Regions from separate parts of the Leclercia sp. W6 genome, predicted to be linked through region 1. Evidence: predicted binding sites of a transcription regulator. Region 1 holds the regulator's gene; each other region holds the start of a gene.
The links. Region 1 encodes Fur, which represses iron uptake genes when iron is present. Its sites were predicted from a motif close to ATAATAATGAGAACNACTATCAA; they were not measured.
Positions count from the first base shown of each region.

Region 2: exbB (tol-pal system-associated acyl-CoA thioesterase) is a predicted target of Fur. The motif match lies at 1,348-1,370, and genes of this name have one in related genera.
Region 3: DVA43_RS01295 (Nramp family divalent metal transporter) is a predicted target of Fur. The motif match lies at 1,283-1,305, and genes of this name have one in related genera.
Region 4: DVA43_RS07275 (TonB-dependent siderophore receptor) is a predicted target of Fur. The motif match lies at 864-886, and genes of this name have one in related genera.

Region 1 is NZ_CP031104.1:2,328,430-2,330,625, forward strand. It holds gene ybfE (LexA regulated protein) at 1-81, shown strand, start outside; gene fldA (flavodoxin FldA) at 237-767, shown strand; gene fur (ferric iron uptake transcriptional regulator) at 1,057-1,503, shown strand; gene chiQ (ChiQ/YbfN family lipoprotein) at 1,650-1,982, opposite strand; gene chiP (chitoporin) at 2,026-2,196, opposite strand, start outside.
Region 2 is NZ_CP031104.1:4,500,371-4,502,566, reverse strand. It holds gene DVA43_RS22170 (SDR family oxidoreductase) at 1-18, shown strand, start outside; gene exbD (TonB system transport protein ExbD) at 123-548, opposite strand; gene exbB (tol-pal system-associated acyl-CoA thioesterase) at 555-1,286, opposite strand; gene metC (cystathionine beta-lyase) at 1,538-2,196, shown strand, end outside.
Region 3 is NZ_CP031104.1:247,639-249,834, reverse strand. It holds gene DVA43_RS01295 (Nramp family divalent metal transporter) at 2-1,243, opposite strand; gene DVA43_RS01290 (NupC/NupG family nucleoside CNT transporter) at 1,586-2,196, shown strand, end outside.
Region 4 is NZ_CP031104.1:1,490,082-1,492,277, forward strand. It holds gene DVA43_RS07270 (MFS transporter) at 1-634, shown strand, start outside; gene DVA43_RS07275 (TonB-dependent siderophore receptor) at 960-2,196, shown strand, end outside.

The sequences.
Region 1 (2,196 bases):
AATGCTCGTGATATCAGCCGCAGTGAGCTGATTGAAGAGATGCTGATTTCGCAGCTCGAGAAATGGCACGGCAAAGCGTAAGTCAGAAAACTCCCCTTCTTATTGCTTTCATGTAGCACAGAGTGCAGTCCTGGGTGATTGCAGTTTCCGCAGGCTTCTCTGTTCTGCTATGATTGCCCTTATCCGTGGCTAAATTGCGCCACCATACCATTAAGTTTCAAGAGGTTATTTTACTCATGGCAATCATCGGCATTTTTTTTGGCAGCGACACGGGTAATACCGAAAATATCGCAAAAAACATTCAAAAACAGCTAGGTAAAGACGTTGCCGATGTGCATGACATTGCGAAAAGCAGCAAAGAAGATATCGAAGGTTACGATATTCTGCTGCTGGGCATCCCTACCTGGTACTACGGTGAAGCGCAGTGCGACTGGGACGACTTCTTCCCGTCTCTGGAAGAGATCGATTTCAACGGCAAACTGGTTGCCCTGTTCGGCTGTGGCGATCAGGAAGACTATGCCGAGTACTTCTGCGATGCTCTCGGCACCATTCGCGACATCATTGAGCCGCGCGGCGCCGTGATCGTTGGTCACTGGCCAACTGCTGGATACCACTTCGAAGCCTCAAAAGGTCTGGCCGATGATAATCACTTCGTGGGCCTCGCCATCGACGAAGATCGTCAGCCTGAACTGACCGCTGAGCGCGTAGAGAAATGGGTTAAGCAGGTTCGCGAAGAGCTGCATCTCGACGATATCCTCAACGCCTGAAATGCTGCGGCGCAACGTTGAAGTTGCGCCGCATTGATAGGTAATATCAATCAAAATAATTGCTACAAATTTTTAACTTTTCCTGCCATACCTGTACAATGATCCAGGTTCAAACGGGTCACCCTGTAACAAGTTTGTTGGCGGTACCACGTTTTTATAAGCATACTTTACTTGAGACTTGCAGTTTTCATTAGGTCATGGCAGTTCTATAATGAGACGCATTTCCCAGGTGCATTTTCTGTCACTTCTTCTTTAGAAGTGAATCGTTTAGCAACAGGACAGATTCCGCATGACTGACAACAACACCGCATTAAAGAAGGCCGGACTGAAAGTCACGCTTCCACGGTTAAAAATCCTGGAAGTGCTTCAGGGTCCGGATAACCATCATGTCAGTGCGGAAGACTTATACAAGCGTCTGATCGACATGGGCGAAGAGATTGGTCTGGCTACCGTTTACCGTGTACTGAACCAGTTCGACGATGCAGGCATCGTGACGCGTCACAATTTTGAAGGCGGGAAATCCGTATTTGAACTGACGCAGCAGCATCACCACGATCACCTGATTTGCCTGGATTGCGGCAAAGTGATCGAATTCAGCGACGACTCTATCGAATCACGTCAGCGTGAAATTGCCGCCCGTCACGGCATTCGTCTGACCAACCACAGTCTCTACCTGTATGGCCACTGTGCCGAAGGCGACTGCCGCGAAGATGACCACGCGCACGACGCGAAATAATTCATCCGCATACTCTGAGCCAACCTGACGGTTGGCTTTTTTTTGCCTGTCATTATGTAAAAAGCCCGGTGGCGCCTCACTGACACAGACCTACGCATTTGTAGGCCCGTGTCAGCGTAGCGCCATCGGGCGTGGCAAACAGCCGATTACTTGCTGTTGTTATTGCGGATCTCCTGCCAGATTTTATCGCAGTCTTTGGTCACGTCCTGATTGTTACCCGTTTTACGCGCCTGGATACAGGCCTGGTAATCCGCAACCCGAACGGTCTCTTGCGTCGCAAATTGCTCGTGCGCCTTCTCCTGGCGCAGCACGTCCAGCACGCTCTGGCAGGCTTCGATCTTCTCTGGCGACCCTTCAGCGGTATTGATACAGGCGCTGTAGGCCTCTTTCAGACGGGTATCTTCTTTCTGGGTCTGAGGTTGCGCGCAGGCGGTCAGTCCTGATGCCACCAGCGCGACCAGTACGATTTTTTTCAGCATAGCAGTCTCCGGTCGGCGGGGTTATCCCCCGCCGGATGTGTCATCAGAAGATGGTGAACGGGGCGATAACCATAAACTTCACGTCTCGCTCATCCTGGAAGATGTTGCCGTAACCGCCGCCGTAGCTTGGGATATCGGAATTGTTGTCATACTGCGTGAAGTGCAGTTTGAACATAGTTCCTTTCGCGCGACCATCCTGAAGGGTGTAGATCGC
Region 2 (2,196 bases), 2.2 Mb from region 1:
GGGGAACATTTAGGCTGATGGTGCAGTGCCGGGTGGCGGCTTCGCCTTACCCGGCCTACGTTTCGCATGCAGGCGCCATCCGGCAAATACAAAAACGGCAACCCGTGGGTTGCCGTTTCTCTTTATTTCGCCGCCGCTTTCTCTTCGCCGACTAAACCAATTTTCAGGTAACCCGCCTGGTGCAGCGTGTCCATTACCTTCATCATGGTTTCGTAGTCGACGGTCTTGTCAGCCCGGAAGAAGACGGTAGTGTCTTTCTTGCCTTCGGTCAGGGCGTTCAGCGCCGGGATCACCGACTCATCGGTCACCGGATCGTTGCCGAGGAACATAGATTTATCGGCTTTGACAGAGAGATAAATCGGTTTTTCCGGGCGCGGCTGCGGCTGACTGGATGACGCAGGCAGATTCACCTTCACGTCTACGGTCGCCAGCGGCGCCGCCACCATGAAGATAATCAGCAGAACCAACATAACGTCGATAAACGGCGTCACGTTGATTTCGTGCATTTCGCCGTTATCGTCCAGATTTTCATTAAGACGCATTGCCATGACGAATCAACCTACGTGAAATTTCTGAGCAGAACGAATCGGCTTAGCCGAGCTGGCGCTGAGATCCAGATCGCGGCTTTGCAGCAGCAGAACCTGGGCGGCTACGTCGCCGAGGGTCGCTTTGTAGCTGCCAATCATACGGGCGAAGACGTTATAAATAACGACTGCCGGGATTGCTGCCACCAGACCAATGGCCGTTGCCAGCAGTGCTTCGGCGATGCCGGGCGCCACAACCGCAAGGTTAGTAGTTTGCGTCTGGGCGATGCCGATGAAGCTGTTCATGATGCCCCAGACAGTACCGAACAGACCGACGAACGGCGAAATCGCGCCGATGGTCGCCAGGTAACCGTTACCCCGTCCCATATGACGGCCAACGGCCGCAACGCGACGCTCAAGGCGGAAACCAGTACGCTCTTTAATCCCTTCGTTGTCTTCACTACCTGCAGAAAGTTCGAGCTCGTTCTGCGCTTCGTTGATTAACAGGGTGGTCAGGCTCTTCGCCTGGAAAGAGGCGGCCATGTCGCTCGCCTGATTCAGGGTGCGGGCTTCGGCCAGCTGCTGCTGCTCGCGCTTAAGGCGACGTTTATGGGAAAGAAGCTCTACGCTCTTGCTAAAGAAAATAGCCCAGGTGACGACAGACGCCAGAATCAGGCCGATCATGACAATCTTCACCACGATGTCGGCATGATGATACATACCCCAGACGGAGAGGTCCGTCTGCATCAAATTATTACCCACTCGGTATCTCCAGGACGCAAATCACAAAATCTGAGCATAATAATATCAAAACAACGTCGAATTGATAGTAGTTCTCATTAGTATTTACATAGTGCCGTAAATTCGTTTCATTTTCCTTGCGCTTACGCAGGAAAAATTTCCCGGAAACAAATTTTAAAAAATTTTCCGCTGAACCCACTACCGCTAACGTGACCATTTTTACTTTCGTGGTAGTGTGGACGTCCAGACGTATAAAAACAGGTTGCGCAGACATGAAAGAGAAGCATCTTGATACCACCCTTGTCCAGGCGGGACGCAGTAAAAAATATACCCTTGGTTCCGTGAACAGCGTCATCCAGCGCGCCTCGTCGCTGGTGTTTGATACCGTGGAGGCGAAAAAGCACGCCACCCGTAACCGGGCCAACGGTGAACTGTTTTACGGGCGTCGCGGCACGCTGACCCATTTCTCGTTACAGGAAGCGATGTGCGAGCTGGAGGGCGGCGTGGGCTGTGCACTCTTCCCCTGCGGTGCCGCGGCGGTGGCCAATACCATTCTGGCCTTCGTTGAGCAGGGCGACCATATCCTGATGACCAACACCGCCTACGAGCCAAGCCAGGACTTCTGCACCAAAATCCTCAGCAAGCTGGGGGTCACTACCGACTGGTTCGATCCGCAGATTGGCGCGAACATCGCCGATCTGATCCAGCCCAACACCCGGATTGTGTTCCTCGAATCACCCGGCTCTATCACTATGGAAGTGCATGATGTGCCAGCCATTGTGCAGGCGGTACGCAGCAAAGCGCCGGAGGCTATCATCATGATTGATAACACCTGGGCGGCGGGAGTGCTGTTCAAGGCGCTCGACTTTGGTATCGACATCTCGATTCAGGCGGCGACGAAGTACCTGATTGGCCACTCTGACGGCATGAT
Region 3 (2,196 bases), 2.1 Mb from region 1:
TTTACAATCCCAATGCGGTCCCGATTAGTAACCACAGATTCAGCGCCACCACCAGCACGACGATCGCCCACCCCGTCCGTTTCACCGTCTTACTGTTAACCAGATCGCCCATCAGCTTCTTGTCGCTGGTAAAGACCAGCAGCGGCACCAGCGCCAGTGCAATACCAAAACTGAGCAGGACCTGGCTCATCACCAGAATGCGGGTCGGATCCAGTCCCATCAGGATCACCACAAACGACGGCAGCATCGTGATCGAACGGCGCACCCATAAAGGAATGTGGAAGCGCACGAATCCCTGCATGACCACTTGCCCTGCCAGCGTCCCTACAACGGTGGAAGAGAGACCCGCCGCCACCAGGCTCAGGCCAAAGATAGTTGCCGCCGCGTGACTCAGCAGCGGTTCCAGCGTCAGGTACGCCTGATCCAGATCGGCGACGCCGGTATGGCCGTTGAAATGGAATGCCGCTGCGGCGGTCGCCATCATCGCCAGGTTAACAAACCCGGCAATGGTCATGGCGATGGCAACGTCCCATTTCGTCGCGGAGTAGCGCTCCTGCCGTGAACCGCCATGCAGATTCTGGGTCAGCGAGGAGTGCAGATAGATCACGTGCGGCATAATGGTCGCGCCCAGTACCCCAGCCGCAAGGAACACCGCTTCGGTGGTCGGCAGGCTCGGGATCGCCATCCCTTTACCCAACTGCACCAGATCAGGCTGAGAGAAGATGAGCTCAACAATGTAGGCTGCCGCCACAAACAGCAGCAGGCCACCGATCACTTTCTCCAGCGGTTTTTGCCCGCGTCGTTGCAGCATCAGAATAAGGAAGGTGGCGATACCGGTTAATACCGCGCCCTGCAACAGCGACACGCCGAGGATCAGCTTAAAGCCAATCGCCGCGCCGATAAATTCTGCCAGGTCGGTCGCCATGGCAATAATCTCCGCCTGCACCCAGTAGAACCAGACCAGCGGACGCGGATAGTGGTCGCGGATCTGCTCCGCGAGATTTTTGCCGGTGGCAATGCCCAGTTTTGCTGACAGCACCTGGATCATCATCGCCATCAGGTTGGCCCAGACTACCACCCACAAAAGTTTATAGCCGAAGCTGGCTCCGGCCTGGATGTTGGTCGCAAAATTACCGGGATCGATATAGCCAATGGCGGCAATAAACGCAGGTCCCATTAATGCAAACCGCATTTTGCGTGCAGCCCTACCACTGCTACTCTCATCAACGCGACTGTTGCTCATTTTTGCCTCAGTAATATAGCCTTTGCTATGTTAAATGCTATCAAAATGCGAATGATTATCAAGTTCATTTAGAAGGATTATCGTGATTGCAGTGATAGCGAAGAACAATTAGCAGGCTGGAATGGTCTATCGATAGCGGGCAGAAGCACGCGCCTTTGTGAAGCGTAGCACACAAACTTAACTTTTAACTCATTTACATAACATAACGAAAATGTATCGTATGTCACTATTTTTGAGACTCGTCACAGGACTCAACGATAGTGTGGCTTTGATCTCGTTTTCTTTACGCTTGTTTCATAGAATGTGCAGCGAAATTAAACCTGCCTCATATTTGGAGCAAATATGGACCGCGTCCTACATTTTGTCCTGGCACTTGTTGTCGTTGCCGTGCTTGCGTTGCTGGTCAGCAGCGATCGCAAAAAGATCCGCATTCGCTATGTCATTCAGTTACTTGTTATTGAAGTATTGCTCGCCTGGTTCTTCCTGAACTCAGACGTGGGGCTGGGCTTTGTAAAAGGCTTCTCCGAGATGTTTGAAAAACTGCTCGGATTCGCCAATGAAGGGACCAACTTCGTGTTCGGTAAAATGAACGACGAAGGTCTGGCGTTCTTCTTCCTGAAAGTGTTGTGCCCAATCGTCTTTATCTCTGCCCTGATCGGTATCCTGCAGCACATCCGCATTCTGCCGATTGTCATCCGCGCTATTGGTACCGTGCTGTCTAAAGTGAACGGCATGGGCAAACTGGAATCTTTCAACGCCGTAAGTTCCCTGATCCTCGGTCAGTCTGAGAACTTTATCGCCTATAAAGATATCCTCAGCAAAATGTCCCGCAACCGCATGTACACCATGGCGGCAACGGCAATGTCTACCGTATCCATGTCTATCGTGGGCGCGTATATGACCATGCTTGAGCCTAAATACGTGGTGGCTGCACTGGTTCTGAACATGTTCAG
Region 4 (2,196 bases), 840 kb from region 1:
CGCAGGGTCGCACATCCGTCTCACTGAGATGGTCAGCGTCCTGTCACAAGGCAAATACCTGACGGCATTCCTGGTAGTGTTTTTCATTACCTCCGGCGTTTACAGCTTTTATTCGTTCATCGCCCCGCTCATACGCGATACCTACACCGGCGGGACACAGGCTCTCTCCGCAGCGCTTGCGGTACTGGGCATCGCTGGCGTGCTGGGCAACCTCTGGGTCACCCGAGCCGCCGCGCGCTTCACGTCTGAAAGGTTGTTGATGGCGGGCATGACGCTGCTGGTTGTAGACACCGTGCTGATTGCCCTGCTGCCGAAAATGTTGGGCGTATTGCTGGTGATGCTCGTTGTCTGGGCCTTTGCCACCGATCTGCTCTGGCCCAGTCAGCAACGCAGGATCGTTGAACTGTCGTCTGTCCGCCACCGTGGTATCGCTCTGGCGCTGACCAGCGCCTTTATGTTCGGCGGCATCGGCTTTGGCTCGGCAGTAGCCTCGTGGGTTTATCCCCTGGCGGGGTTTTACGGGCTGGTCGGCATATCAATCTCCTTTATTTTGCTGGCGCTGATGAGCCTGTTGTTGTCAGAAAAGCTCAGAAAACCTGTGGTAATCGCTGAGCCCTGTAAAAATGAAGCCTGAGCGCAGGATCAGCGATGCTGAGATCCCTTCCAGATAATGGCGGGTATGATTCATCACCATAGCAAGCGGTTACTGTCGTGACGACGGCGACACGCGTGGGTCAACCTCTGATATTGCCCCACTTAAGCAGGGGTTCGAGCTTCCATTCATCTACAAAAACCCCATAAATATCATGCCATTATAGAAACAATTTTTAACATTACCTGTTTACATTGAAATGATTATTCATATCATCTTGATAATCACTATCACCTCTGCGGTGATGCTTTTGCGCTACGGGGCGTCCATGCCTCCGGCACGTTGAAAAATCAGGATGATCACAATAATGAAATCGCACAGTTATCGCGCGCTAAGTTCATGTTTATTCATGACATTGGCCGCCAATGCCTCTGCTGAAGTACAAAAAGATGAGACGCTGGTGGTCGCTGCCAGCCGTACCAATCACAGCATCGCCGACATGGCACAGACCACCTGGGTTGTGGAACAGGCTGAAATTGAACAGCAGGTTCAGGGGGGTAAGGAGCTCAAAGAGGTGCTGGCGCAGTTAATTCCCGGCATGGACGTCAGCAGCCAGGGGCGCACCAACTACGGGATGAATATGCGTGGTCGATCCATGATGGTGATGGTGGACGGCGTGCGTTTAAACTCCTCGCGCAGCGACAGCCGCCAGCTGGATTCTATCGATCCGTTTAATATTTCCCGCATCGAAGTCATTTCCGGCGCCACCTCCCTCTACGGCGGTGGCAGCACCGGCGGCTTAATCAATATCGTGACCAAAAAGGGCCAGCCGGAAACGGAAGTGGAGTTCCAGACCGGCCTGAAAACGGGCTTTAACAGCCATAACGATAATGACGAGAACGTCGCAGCGGCGGTCAGCGGTGGTAACGATAACGCTTCCGGACGTCTTTCAGTGGCTTATCAGCGCTTTGGCGGCTGGTACGATGGCAATGGCGATGAGGTGATCATTGATAACACCCAGACCGGTTTGCAATACTCTGACCGTCTGGACGTGATGGGCACCGGCACGCTGAATATCGACGATCATCAGCAGTTGCAGCTCACCACCCAGTATTACAAAAGTGAATCTGACGGTAAGCACGGCCTTTATCTGGGCGAGAACTTCTCGGCAGTAACGGGCGCGGGCAACGCCTATAACAAAAACAATCTCGACTCCGACCGTATTCCCGGCACCGAACGTCACCTGATTAACCTGCAATATTCCAATACCGATTTCTGGGGCCAGGATCTGCTCGCCCAGATTTACTACCGCGATGAGAGCCTGACCTATTACCCCTTCCCTACCCTTTCCGGCGGTCGGGTCACCAGCATTGGCGCGTCGCAGCAAAAAACCGATTTCTACGGCGGCAAGCTCACCATCAACAGCAAGCCGGTGGAGGCGTTGACGCTGACATGGGGTGTGGATGCCGAGCATGAAACTTTCGACGCCAACCAGCAATTTTTCGACCTCAACAAAGCGGCGGCCAGCGGGGGAATGAAGCTGGATAATGCCTATAACGTAGGACGCTATCCGGGCTACAGCATCACTAACCTCGCCCCGTTCC